3 regions of the Pantoea brenneri genome follow, and region 3 is predicted to be linked to each of the others. Evidence: predicted binding sites of a transcription regulator. Region 3 holds the regulator's gene; each other region holds the start of a gene.

Region 1 (4,347 bases), 230 kb from region 3:
ATAGCTGAAAATCAGGGCGTAACAGGCCGGCCGGAGCGGCGATCCAGACAACGCAGGGTATTCGGCTCCCAGTAAGCATTAAGGTTCAGGCTCTGCTCACACTTGTCGCGGGTATCAAACGCGCGGTCGGTCTTATCAAACTCTTTCTCAACGCGGCTGTTCACCTTATTACGCAGCATCCGCGTGTCATTCCACTGCTCTTTATCCTGACGCGCTGCTTCGTTACTGGCGGCGCTGCTGCCATCTTCAATAATCAGGCGATTAGTGGTAGCACTGGCATTAAAGGCTGCCGCTGACAGCAGGCTGACCAGCAGGACCGGGATCAATTTTTTCATTGCGCTTTCCTTCAGTTAACGCAGACATCGCCAATGGTAACGGCTGTTGCCGCGGGTAGGCTTAGTATATCATCGCCGTTTCTTTGCTCACCAGTGGTGAGTCGTTTGTTTACGTTTGTGAGAGAAAAGGATGCTGATTAAAACCGCCTTGCTGTTTTTTATCACCGCGCTGGCGGAAATTATCGGCTGCTTTTTGCCGTGGCTGTGGCTGAAAAAAGGCGGCTCCGTCTGGCTACTGTTGCCGGCAGCTGCCAGCCTGGCGCTGTTTGTCTGGCTGCTGACGCTGCATCCTGCCGCCAGCGGACGGGTGTATGCCGCTTATGGCGGAGTCTATGTGCTGACCGCACTGCTGTGGTTGCGGGTGGTCGACGGCGTGAAGCTCAGCGCCTGGGACTGGAGCGGGGCGATTGTCGCCTTTAGCGGCATGTTGATCATCGTGCTGGGCTGGGGACGGGGCTAGAGCCAGCCGGAAAGGCTGGCTCTGAGGCTTACGGCTTGTGCACCTTCAGACCGGCCACTGTCTGGCTGACAGGCATCATCTCAAGCGTGTTGATGTTGACATGCTTAGGCAGCGTGGCGACCCAGTAGACCGCTTCAGTCACATCGTCCGGGGTTAGTGCGGTGGCGCCTTCATAAACCTGACCCGCTTTATCATCGTCGCCTTTGAAACGGACGTTGGAGAACTCGGTACCGCCCACCAGGCCTGGTTCGATGTCGGTAACGCGCAGCGCGGTGCCGTGCAGATCGGTTCGCAGATTAAGGCTGAACTGACGGACAAAGGCTTTGGTCGCGCCATAGACGTTGCCGCCCGCATAGGGCCAGCTGCCGGCGATCGACCCGATATTTATCACGTGCCCGACGTTACGCTCCACCATCTGCGGCAGCAGGGCGCGCGTCATATAGACCAGACCCTTGGTGTTGGTGTCGATCATATTCTCCCAGTCTTCAACGTTGGCGCGGTGGGCTGGCTCAATCCCCAGCGCCAGACCGGCGTTATTGACCAGCACATCGATTTCGCGCCACTCCGCCGGCAACTGATTTACCGCCTCTTCAATGGCTGCCCGGTTACGCACATCAAGCTGCACGGTATACAGGTTATCGCCCAGCTCATCTTTCAGCGCTTTCAGGCGCTCGGCCCGGCGTCCGCTGGCGATCACTTTATGGCCGGTTGCGATAAAGCGACGGGTGATGCTTTCACCAAAACCGGCGGTCGCGCCGGTGACAAAAATAATCATCTCACTGTTCCTTATGCCATTTTCACAATCGATGGCTTCACCATAGCATTTCATTTCCGCTTGCGCCCGCCGAAAAAGCGATTGGGCTGTAAGGGGATTTTACCGCCCCGGCGGCTGCGCTGTTTTGGGGCGTGATGCACGCTAACGGGGCAGCGTAGCTGCGGATTCAGCCGGCAAAAATTATCCAATTTCAAAGCAGCGCCACAAGCAACCGATTGCTAACGGCAGGCAAACGGTTGCGGAGCAACGCTGCCTGCAGAAAGTTGCGCAACAGCCGGAATTTAATTTAATTAGCTGATAATTATAGAAAAATAGTCATTACCGATCTGGCACGGCAGTTGCAACGTGGCATTAAGGCAATCATCTGCATAATTAAAAGAAGGCCGCAGTGCTTTCAGAAAGGAAAAGCCATGTCATCAGCGACAGATACGGCGATACGCGCCAGTTTTTTTGACTTCAAATCGGTGGCAGACCAGCCCGACGCGCTGCTCTCTGCGGCGCGCTATCTGGAAGATGGGGTGCTACGGCTTCGCGACGGACGGGTGATCGGCTTAGCGCCGTGGGAGGAGTGCAGCGCCGAACTGGCTGGTCAGCCGGTGGTTGATCTGCGCGGAAAACTGATCGTACCGGGCTTCATCGATACCCACATTCACTATCCACAGACCGAAATGATCGGCGCGTTCGGCGAGCAACTGCTGGAATGGCTGAATCACTATACCTTCCCGGTCGAGGCGCAATATCACTGCCCGGACCACGCTGCGCGTATGTCAGCTTTCTTCCTGCATCAGCTGCTGTCGAACGGCACCACCAGCGCGCTGGTGTTTGGCACCGTGCATCCGCAGTCGGTCGAGGCGCTGTTCAGCGCGGCGGAAGCGCTGAATATGCGACTGATTGCCGGCAAAGTGATGATGGATCGTAATGCGCCAGACAACCTGATCGAAACGCCGGAACAGAGTTACCAGCAGACCCGCGCACTGATTGAACGCTGGCACCAGCGCGGACGGCTGAGCTACGCGCTGACGCCGCGTTTCGCGCCAACCTCGTCACCGCAGCTGCTGGCAAAGGTGCAGCAGCTGCGTCAGGAGTTTCCCGATACCTGGCTGCATACTCACCTGAGCGAAAATCCGCAGGAGGTCGCCTGGGTGAAACAGCTGTTTCCTGAGCGCGCCGGCTATCTTGACGTTTACCACCACTATCAGCTGACCGGGCGTCGCAGCGTGTTTGCGCACTGCGTGCATCTCGACGACAGCGAATGGCAATGCCTGCACGACACCGATTCGACTATCGCCTTCTGTCCGACCTCAAACCTGTTTCTCGGCAGCGGACTGTTTAACCTGAAACGCAGCTGGCAGCAGGGCGTCAAAGTCGGCATTGGCACCGATGTCGGGGCCGGTACCACCTTCAGCATGCTGCAAACGCTGGGCGAAGCCTACAAAGTGGGTCAGCTGCAGCAGTATAAGCTGAGCGCCGCCGAAGCCTTTTACCACGCCACGCTGGGCGGCGCGCGGGCGCTGGATCTCGATCACGCCATCGGCAATTTTAATCCGGGCAAAGAGGCGGATTTTGTGGTGCTCGATCCGGCCGTCTCGGCCTTACAGACCTTACGCATCGGAAACAGCAAAGATATCTGGGAAAAATTGTTTGTCTTAATGACGCTGGGCGATGACCGCAATATTGCCCAGACCTGGGTAAACGGCCGTCCGGTATGGCAGCGCGACGCGGGAGAGCAAGCCGCATGATCCAGTTCCTGTTAAATAACCAACTGATTACCGAAGAGGCGTTAGATCCTAATCTGACGGTGCTCAACTATCTGCGTGGCCATCAGCACCGCACCGGCACCAAAGAGGGCTGCGCCTCGGGAGACTGCGGCGCCTGTAGCGTCACGCTGGGTAAAGCGGTCGATGGGGAAATGCAGTATGAAACGGTCAACAGCTGTCTGACGCTGGTATCGACGCTGCAGGGTAAGCAGCTGATTACCGTTGAGGATCTGCGTCACGGCCGTGCTCTGCATCCGGCACAGCAGGCGATGGTTGACTGCCACGGTTCACAATGTGGTTTTTGTACGCCGGGCTTTGTGATGTCGCTGTTCAGCCTGCAAAAATCGGCCAGCGGCTGGGATCGCCATCAGGCGGAGAGTGCGCTGGCGGGCAATCTGTGTCGCTGCACCGGCTACCGGCCGATCATGGCGGCCGCGCAGCAGCTCTGTTCACAGCCGGTCAGCGACCAGTTCGATCACCATGCTGCCAGCGTGGTGCAGCGGCTGGAAGCGCTGGCGAATAATCAGATGCAGCAGCTGAGCGGAGATGGGCGGCGCTGTTATCTGCCCAAAACTCCGGCCCAGCTGGCGCAAATCTATCTGGCCCATCCAGAGGCCACGCTGATTGCCGGTGGCACCGATCTGAGCCTGACGATCACCCAGCAGCATAAGCGAATACCGCTGCTGATCGCGCTGGAGCAGGTTACTGCGCTCAGGGTATGCAGTGAATTTGACGATCACTATCTGCTGGGTGCCGCCGCCTCGCTACAGCAGATTACCGATTTCCTCGCCGACCGTATTCCGGGCGTCAGTGAGATGCTGCACCGTTTTGCCTCGCTTCAAATCCGCCTGCAGGGCACGCTGGGCGGCAATATCGCCAATGCCTCGCCGATTGGTGATGCGTCACCGATGCTGCTGGCGCTGAATGCCAGCCTGCTGTTGCAGCACGGCGAGCAGCAGCGCAGCCTGCCGCTCGATCGGTTTTTCACCGGCTATCGACAGACCTGTTTACAGCCGGGCG
Region 2 (4,347 bases), 1.2 Mb from region 3:
GTCTTCGCCCGGATGACCGGCAGCCGACATCCAGTTAGCCGACAGTTTGACGCGTTTCAGCGAGCCGATAGAGGTGGCCGCGAGGTTAGTCAGCGCTTCACCCACCGCCAGACGGCCAGAGGCGGCGAAATCGAGCAGCGCAACCGGCGCACGTTCGCCCAGCGCAAAGGCTTCACCGTGATAGCTGTCGAGGCTGGCGGTGGTCACGGCGCAGTTGGCGACCGGGATCTGCCACGGCCCGACCATCTGGTCGCGCGCAACCATGCCGGTCACGCTGCGGTCACCAATGGTGATCAGGAAGGTTTTCTCCGCCACGGCGGGCAGATGCAGCACGCGATTGACCGCATCCACCAGGGTGATGCCATCACGCTGCAGTTCATTGCCCTGCGCCTGCTGCGTCACCACGTCACGCGTCATCTTCGGCGTTTTGCCCAGCAGCACGTCAAGCGGCATGTCGATCGGTTTATTGTCGAAATGGCTGTCGCTCAGGCTCAGATGCAGCTCTTCGGTGGCTTCACCGATTACCGCAAACGGTGCGCGCTCACGCTGGCAAATCGCTTCGAACTCTGCCAGCTTCTCGGGTGCCACCGCCATCACATAACGTTCCTGTGATTCGTTGCACCACACTTCCAGCGGACTCATGCCCGGCTCATCGTTGAGGATATCGCGCAGGTTAAACTGACCACCGCGGCCGCCATCGCTGACCAGCTCAGGCATCGCATTCGACAGACCGCCCGCGCCCACGTCATGAATGAACAGAATCGGGTTGTCATCGCCCAGCTGCCAGCAGCGATCGATCACTTCCTGGCAACGACGTTCCATTTCCGGGTTGTCACGCTGTACCGAGGCGAAGTCGAGATCGGCATCAGACTGGCCCGACGCCATTGAGGAGGCGGCACCGCCGCCCAGACCGATGTTCATCGCCGGACCGCCCAGCACCACCAGCTTAGCGCCGACGGTGATTTCACCTTTCTGCACGTGGTCAGCACGGATATTGCCAATGCCGCCCGCCAGCATGATCGGCTTGTGGTAGCCGCGCAGCTCGGTGCCATTGTGGCTGGTAACCTGCTCTTCATAGGTACGGAAGTAACCGTTCAGTGCCGGACGACCAAATTCATTGTTAAATGCCGCGCCGCCCAGTGGGCCATCGGTCATGATCTCCAGCGCGCTGACGATGCGGTCCGGCTTGCCGAAATCCTCTTCCCACGGCTGCTCGAAGCCAGGAATACGCAGGTTCGACACTGAGAACCCGACCAGGCCAGCTTTCGGCTTGGCGCCGCGTCCGGTTGCCCCTTCGTCACGGATTTCGCCACCAGAGCCGGTTGCCGCGCCAGGCCACGGTGAAATCGCCGTGGGGTGGTTGTGAGTCTCAACTTTCATCAGGATATGTGCCGCTTCCTGATGCCAGCGGTATTCGCTTTCTGCCGCATCAGCGAAGAAACGGCCGACGTCGGACCCTTCCATCACCGCAGCGTTGTCTTTGTAAGCAGACAGCACGTAATCCGGCGTCTGCTCCATGGTGTTTTTGATCATCTTAAACAGCGATTTCGGCTGCTTCTCGCCATCAATAATCCAGTCGGCGTTGAAGATCTTGTGGCGACAGTGCTCAGAGTTAGCCTGAGCGAACATATAGAGTTCGATGTCGTTCGGATTGCGGCCCAGGCGGGTGAACGCCGCCAGCAGGTAATCAATTTCATCGTCTGCCAGCGCCAGACCCAGCGAGAGGTTAGCCTGGACCAGCGCCTGACGGCCCTCACCCAGCACATCGACACTTTTTACCGGCTGCGGTGAGTGGTGAGCGAACAGCTGCTCAGCTTGCGCCAGATCACTGTAGACCGTCTCCATCATGCGATCATGCAGCAGCGCGCCAAGCGATTGCCACTGCGCCTCGGTTAACTGAGGGGCCTGCACGTAAAATGCCAGACCGCGCTCCAGGCGACGGACCTGCGGCAGATCGCAGTTGTGAGCAATGTCGGTGGCTTTCGATGACCATGGCGAAATGGTGCCAGGACGCGGTGTCACCAGCAGCAGACGCCCTTGTGGCGCATGTTCAGCGAGAGAAGGACCATATTTCAGCAGACGCTGTAAACGGGTCTGTTGGTCGGCGCTCAGTGGCGCGCTGACATCGGCAAAATGGACGTACTCAGCGTAAATATCACTCACCGGCAGGTGAGCGTCCTGAAAGCGGGTCAGCAGTTTGTTTACACGAAATGCCGACAGGGCGGGCGAACCACGCAGAATTTCCATCATAAGATCTCTCGTCTTCGAAACGCCGGGCGACGCTTCATTGGGCGCAACAGGGGAAAACGGGGCGTATTATAGAGAAAGCGCCCTCGCGACGAAACCGTTTGCGCAAAATTTATGGCCCACCGGATTTGCCTGAAATTTGCGCAAAACCTGCTATATGAGTTGCTCAGCTTCGCTTTGTTGCGCAAAATGCCCCTCGCTCTGGGAGTTCAAAGAAGACAAATACTGCCTTTAAAAGACAGAGGCCTTAGAGCCAGCGAGAGATAACTATTTGAAACGCCTAAAATTTAATTATCTGTTTATCGGTCTGGTCGCCGTGCTGTTAGCGATGGCATTGTGGCCGTCCATCCCGTGGTACGGCGGTGGGCAGGATACGATTTCACAGATTAAATCACGGGGAGTATTGCGTGTCAGTACCATCAATTCCCCTCTGACTTACTACACCATAAATCAGGCCCCGGCCGGTATGGACTACGAGCTGGCAAAACGCTTCGCCGATTATCTGGGCGTTAAACTGAAGGTGACGGTCCGCCCGAACCTGAGTGACCTGTTTGACGATCTTGATGAAGGGAAAGCGGATGTGCTGGCGGCGGGCCTGAATTATAACAGCGAACGCCTGGCGCGGTATCGAACCGGGCCCGGCTACTACAACGTTTCGCAACAGCTGGTGTATCGCGTGGATAAGCCACGCCCTAAAAACCTCGGTGATCTCAAGGGGCGGCTGACGGTCGCCTCGGGATCGGCGTACCTCTCCAGCCTGAAAAGCGCCCGCTCTAATCAGTTCCCCGATCTGGACTGGGCGATCTCCACCGATCAAAGCCCGAAAGCGCTGCTGGAAGCAGTGGCGGATGGCAAACTCGACTATACCATCGGCGACTCGGTGACGATCGCCCTGCTGCAACGCATCTATCCGCAGCTGGCAGTGGCGTTTGACGTCACCGATGAAGAGCCGGTGACCTGGTACATGAAGCACAGCGACGATGACAGCCTGAATGCGGCGATGCTCGACTTCTTTAACGGCATGGGTGAAGAAGGCGCAATGGCGCGACTGGAGGAGAAATATCTCGGTCACGTAGGTACCTTTGACTATGTCGATACCCGCACTTTCCTGCGCGCCATCGACAGCACCCTGCCCGACATCAAGCCGCTGTTTGAGAAGTATGCCTCCGGCATCGACTGGCGCCTGCTGGCAGCCATCTCTTATCAGGAGTCGCACTGGAATCCGCAGGCCACCTCGCCGACCGGCGTGCGCGGCATGATGATGCTGACCCGCAATACCGCTGAGAGCCTTGATGTGGGCGACCGCACCGATCCTGAGCAGAGTATTCGCGGCGGCAGTCAGTATCTGCAGAATATGATGGAGAAAGTGCCGCAAACTATCCCGGAAGATGAGCGCATCTGGTTTGCACTGGCGGCCTACAACATGGGCTATGCCCACATGCTCGACGTGCGTAAACTGACGGCGCGTCAGGGCGGCAATCCGGATAGCTGGGCGGACGTTAAGCTGCGGCTACCCATGCTGAGCCAGAAGCGTTACTACACCCAGACCACCTATGGTTACGCGCGCGGGCACGAGGCGTATAACTACGTGGAGAACATCCGTAAATATCAGATCAGTCTGGTGGGGTATCTGCAGGAGCAGGAAAAACGCCTGGCACAGCAGATGGCTGCGCAAGCGGAACTGGCAAAAGGCTATCCGGCAGTTGAACCGAACATCGCCATGAATTAACTCTGGCGTTGCGCCTGACGCAGCGCTTTTTTCTGCTCGCGCCGCATGCGGAAGAAATCACTCAGCATGGCGGCACACTCTTCTGCCAGCACGCCGCTGTGCAATTCAATCTGATGATTCATGCCGGGATGCCCCAGCACATCCAGCAGCGAGCCTGCCGCCCCGGTTTTGACATCATGCGCACCATACACCAGCCGGGTAATGCGACTGTGGACCATCGCGCCCGCGCACATCACGCACGGCTCCAGCGTCACGTAAAGCGTGGTGTTCAGCAGCCGATAGTTTTCCAGTACCTTACCGCCCTGTCGCAGCGCCATCATTTCGGCGTGGGCGGTCGGATCGTGCTGACCAATCGGGCGATTCCAGCCTTC
Region 3 (4,347 bases):
CGGTGCAAAACGATCCGGCGCGATAACCCTAACCTGCGCGCAGACGCCATCCCGGCAACCCGGTTGCCAATCAATGTGTAACGTTATTATGTTGTTGATTTGTTGCAGAATTATTGACCCGAATGAGTATATTCTCACGCGGGTCAATATTCAATGACTTATTGTTAGTTTGCTAACTAAAAAATCATTGCTTCAGTGATTATCCTGGCAGGCGGTAGAGGGGGTGGCAACATCAGATTGTGCGTTTGCAATACGCTGCATCACGAAGCCGAGCAGGGCAAGCAGGATAGTCAGCGCCATCATCAGGGTAGTGGTCAGCAGCGGCTGCGTCAGTCCGGCCGAGACGGCCAGGCTGGCGGCGAAGCATAATCCCAGTTGCAGAGTATTCTGCAATGCTGCCGCTTTACCGGTGGCGTCAGGGAAAGGCATCAGCGCAGCGGAAACCACGATCGGGTAGATGGCACCATTGGCCAGCGCCATGCCGCAGAACGGCAGCAGCAGGCTGACCAGCGTACTGTGGCCGGAAAGCGCAACCGCAAACAGCGCCAGAATGCTCAGGCTGTAGATCGCCAGCAGCCACGGCAGCAACTGTGCACCAGCAAAACGGTTGAGCAGGGCGCGGCAGCCGAAACCGCCAATCAGGAATGCAAAGGTTTGTGGCAGATAGCTCAGACCGATGTCGGCTGGCGTCAGGCCCAGATCGGCCAGAATAAACGGCGAGCCGGTCAGCCAGGCAAAAAAGCTGGCGGAACAGGCGGAGTAGATCAGCACGTTGCCACTGTAGACCCGCGACTTCAGCAGAGTGAAAAAGCCAGGCTGTGCGCCTTGCTCACCTTTGGCTTTACGGCTGGCCGGCAGACGCAGGGTAGTGAGGATCAAGGCCACGGCAATCAGCGTCAGCACCAGAAAAATAGACCGCCAGTGAAAATGGCTGATCAGCCAGGCGCCCAGCAACGGCGCCAGCGCTGGCGAGAGTGCCACCAGTGGCATAATGGTGGCGAACACCTTGTTGGCGCGCGCCGCCGGATAACGATCTACAACCAGCGCCTGCCAGCTAACGGCTGCGGCACAGACGCCGATCGCCTGAATAAAGCGCAGCGCCAGCATCAGATAGATATTATTGACCCACAGCATACCGGCGCAGCCGACGGCAAACAGCGCCAGACCGGCCAGCAATACCGGCTTGCGGCCGATGCGATCTGACAGCGGTCCCCAGAACAGCTGACCGCAGGCAAAGCCCGCCAGGAACAGGCTCATACTGGCGCTGATCAGGCCGGGTGAGGTGTTAAAAGTTTGCTGCATCGCGCCGAAGGCGGGCAGGTACATATCGGTGGCTAAAAAGCCCAGCATGCTCAGCAGAGCGAGATAAGGCATAAATCCTTTTGACGGTGACATCTGATTCTCATTTTGCAGGTTGAACGCGGCAGAGTGTAAAAGGTGCGTTTGCCGCTGTGAAACGCTAATATTTGCCGGTTGCTGTTAAAAAATTTGAAGGCAGATTATGTGGTCAGAATATGCATTAGAGGTGGTGGATGCGGTGGCGCGCGGTGGCAGCTTCAGCGCCGCGGCGCAGGAGCTGCATCGGGTGCCGTCTGCTATCAGCTATACCGTGCGTCAGCTGGAAACGTGGCTGGCGGTACCGCTGTTTGAGCGCCAGCATCGCGAGGTGGTATTAACCCCCGCTGGCGAGCATTTTGTCCGTGAAGGGCGCAGCGTTATCAAAAAAATGCTCGCCACCCGCCGCCAGTGTCAGCAGCTGGCTAACGGCTGGCGTGGACAGCTGAGTATTGCGGTCGACTGCATCGTCAAGCCGCAGCGCACCCGGCAGTTAGTCAAAGATTTTTACCGCCATTTCCCCGACATGGAGTTGCACATCAGTTATGAAGTGTTTAACGGCGTCTGGGATGCGCTGGCGGATGATCGGGTTGAAGTGGCCATCGGCGCCACTCAGGCGATACCGGTCGGCGGACGCTTTGCCTTTCGCGACATGGGGACGCTCAACTGGCGCTGCGTGGTGGCGAACCACCATCCGCTGACTGGCGTGAGTCAGATTGATGACGACACCCTGCGCAGCTGGCCGTCGCTGGTGCTGGAAGATACCTCACGCGCGCTGCCACGCCGGATGACGTGGACGCTCGACAATCAGCGTCGTCTGGTGGTGCCGGAATGGCAGACCGGCCTGGATTGCGTGCTGGCGGGATTGTGTGTGGCGATGGTGCCGGGGCATCTGGCGCGGCCATTACTGGACAGCGGAGCGCTGGTGGAGCTGACGTTGCCGGTTGCATTTCCGGACAGCCCCTGTTGCGTAAGCTGGGCGGAAGATCGCGCATCACCGGCGACGGGCTGGTTACTCAGCTATCTGGGTGATGCGCAAACGCTTAATCAGGAGTGGTTAAGCGAAGATTAACGGCGATAGTCGCGGAACGGACCGTCAGCCACGGAACGACGTTCAATCAGCGTCGGATGCACTTCGATGGTCTGAGAAACCTCTCGTTTACTGGTGATGCGGTCAAGCAGCATCTCCAGCGCTTTCTCACCCAGTTGTGCTTTTGGCTGATGCACGGTAGTCAGCGCAGGCGCGAAGTAGCGCGCGTTGCGCACATTGTCATATCCGATCACCGAAATGTCCTGCGGCACCCGCAAACCCATCTCATCGGCGGCGCAAATCGCGCCCATCGCCATGATATCACCACCACAGAACACCGCGGTCGGGCGCTGTTTCTGCGACAGGATCTGCTGCATCGCCTGATAGCCTGATTCCGGTTCGAAGTCGCCCTGCACGATCCATTCGGCACGCGGCTGAATGCCGGCTTCTTCCAGCGCCTTGAGGAAACCAGCATGACGTCCACCGCCGGTGTTGCGCTCCATCTGACCGGGAATCGCGCCAATCTCACGGTGACCGCGCTCAATCAGATAACGTCCGGCCAGATAGCCGCCCTGAAACGCATTATCCAGCACCGTGTCGGTGAAGTCGGCGCGTGACTCGCCCCAGTCCATCACCACCATCGGGATATTACGATTTTCTTCCAGCATCTTCAGCAGATCGTCCGGATACTCAGAGCACATCACCAGCAAACCATCGACGCGCTTCTGCGCCATCATGCTGAGATAGGCACGCTGCTTTTGCAGGTCGTTATGCGCATTGCCCAGAATCAGGGTGTAACCTTTGTCGAAGCAGTGATTCTCCACCGCCTCAATAATTTCAGCAAAGTAGGGCGCTTCGCTCGAGGTTGCCAGCAGGCCCAGCGTTTTGGTGTGATTCACTTTCAGGCTGCGCGCTACGGCGCTCGGCGAATAGTGCAGTTCCTGAATCGCCTGCCAGACGGCGTTGCGCGTCTCTTCAGCGACAAAACGCGTTTTGTTGATGACGTGCGAAACGGTGGTCGTTGAGACGCCGGCGCGTTTTGCCACATCTTTAATTGTTGCCATTAAAATCGGACTCCAGGGCTTATCTAACGCAATGATAAGCATAATGTTAAACGTTTGCGTCTGCTCAGGGTTTTCTCCGCAATTATGCAGCTTTTCTGGCCGGTAAACAGGCGTCTGGCGGGTAATGAGCGCCTGAAAAGGAGAGCAAACGGAACCGGGGCTGCGCGCGTTGCGCAACAAAGGCAGGATTCTAACAAGGCTGGACGGATAAAACGAGATTTTTACCGGCCCGTATGGGAAAATGGCTTATCCCTACAAAATGTGTGACTAAGGAGCGGTAAATGAGTACAGATTTGAAACTGGCCCTGATGACTACCGTCGGCTGTCTGCTGATGATTGTCGCCTTTAGCTTTACAGCTGTGCTGCACTAATGAAAAAGCCGGGCATCGCCCGGCTTTTCTCTGTCTGGTTATTCGCGTAGCGAATCCGCTTAACGAATGGTTTTCGGCGTCATCACCCGACGCGCGCCGATGTAGTGGCGCTGCCAGTAATCTTCACCCAGCGCACTGATCTGAATATCTTTGCCGGTGCGTGGCGACTGAATAAATTTGCCGTTGCCGAGATAAACCCCAACGTGATCGGCGGTGCCGCGACCATTAATCCGGAAGAAGACTAAATCGCCTTTCTCCAGCGACTCACGTTTTACCGGCGCGGCGTCGCGCAGGTGGTACATCTCATTGGCGGTACGCGGGATCTTAAATTTAACCAGATCTTTATAGGCGTACCACACCAGACCGCTGCAGTCGAAACCGGTGTGCGGTGAGGTGCCGCCCCACTGATAGGGTTTACCCAGCTGGCCCATCAACTTGGTCATCGCCGTCTCGCGCGCCTTCTGGTAGCGCTGGCGATGTGACTTGCTCATTTTAATGGTGCCGGTGTCACCGCTGTCATTGCTGCTGGCGTCAGCCGTTTTAAGCA

The links. Region 3 encodes PurR, which represses purine synthesis genes. Its sites were predicted from a motif close to CANGCAAACGTTTGCNTG; they were not measured.
Region 1: a site for PurR is predicted at 1,796-1,813, ahead of guaD (guanine deaminase). Genes of this name have one in related genera too.
Region 2: a site for PurR is predicted at 2,338-2,355, ahead of purL (phosphoribosylformylglycinamidine synthase). Genes of this name have one in related genera too.

The regions. Positions count from the first base shown of each region.
Region 1 is NZ_JBCGBG010000001.1:1,121,495-1,125,841, forward strand. It holds gene AABB92_RS05185 (DUF1283 family protein) at 12-335, opposite strand; gene AABB92_RS05190 (YnfA family protein) at 469-795, shown strand; gene ydfG (bifunctional NADP-dependent 3-hydroxy acid dehydrogenase/3-hydroxypropionate dehydrogenase YdfG) at 824-1,570, opposite strand; gene guaD (guanine deaminase) at 1,981-3,309, shown strand; gene xdhA (xanthine dehydrogenase small subunit) at 3,306-4,347, shown strand, end outside.
Region 2 is NZ_JBCGBG010000001.1:106,830-111,176, reverse strand. It holds gene purL (phosphoribosylformylglycinamidine synthase) at 1-2,250, opposite strand, end outside; gene mltF (membrane-bound lytic murein transglycosylase MltF) at 2,519-3,976, shown strand; gene tadA (tRNA adenosine(34) deaminase TadA) at 3,973-4,347, opposite strand, start outside.
Region 3 is NZ_JBCGBG010000001.1:1,348,743-1,353,089, reverse strand. It holds gene punC (purine nucleoside transporter PunC) at 193-1,395, opposite strand; gene punR (DNA-binding transcriptional activator PunR) at 1,502-2,407, shown strand; gene purR (HTH-type transcriptional repressor PurR) at 2,404-3,429, opposite strand; gene cydH (cytochrome bd-I oxidase subunit CydH) at 3,711-3,800, shown strand; gene AABB92_RS06285 (C40 family peptidase) at 3,860-4,347, opposite strand, start outside.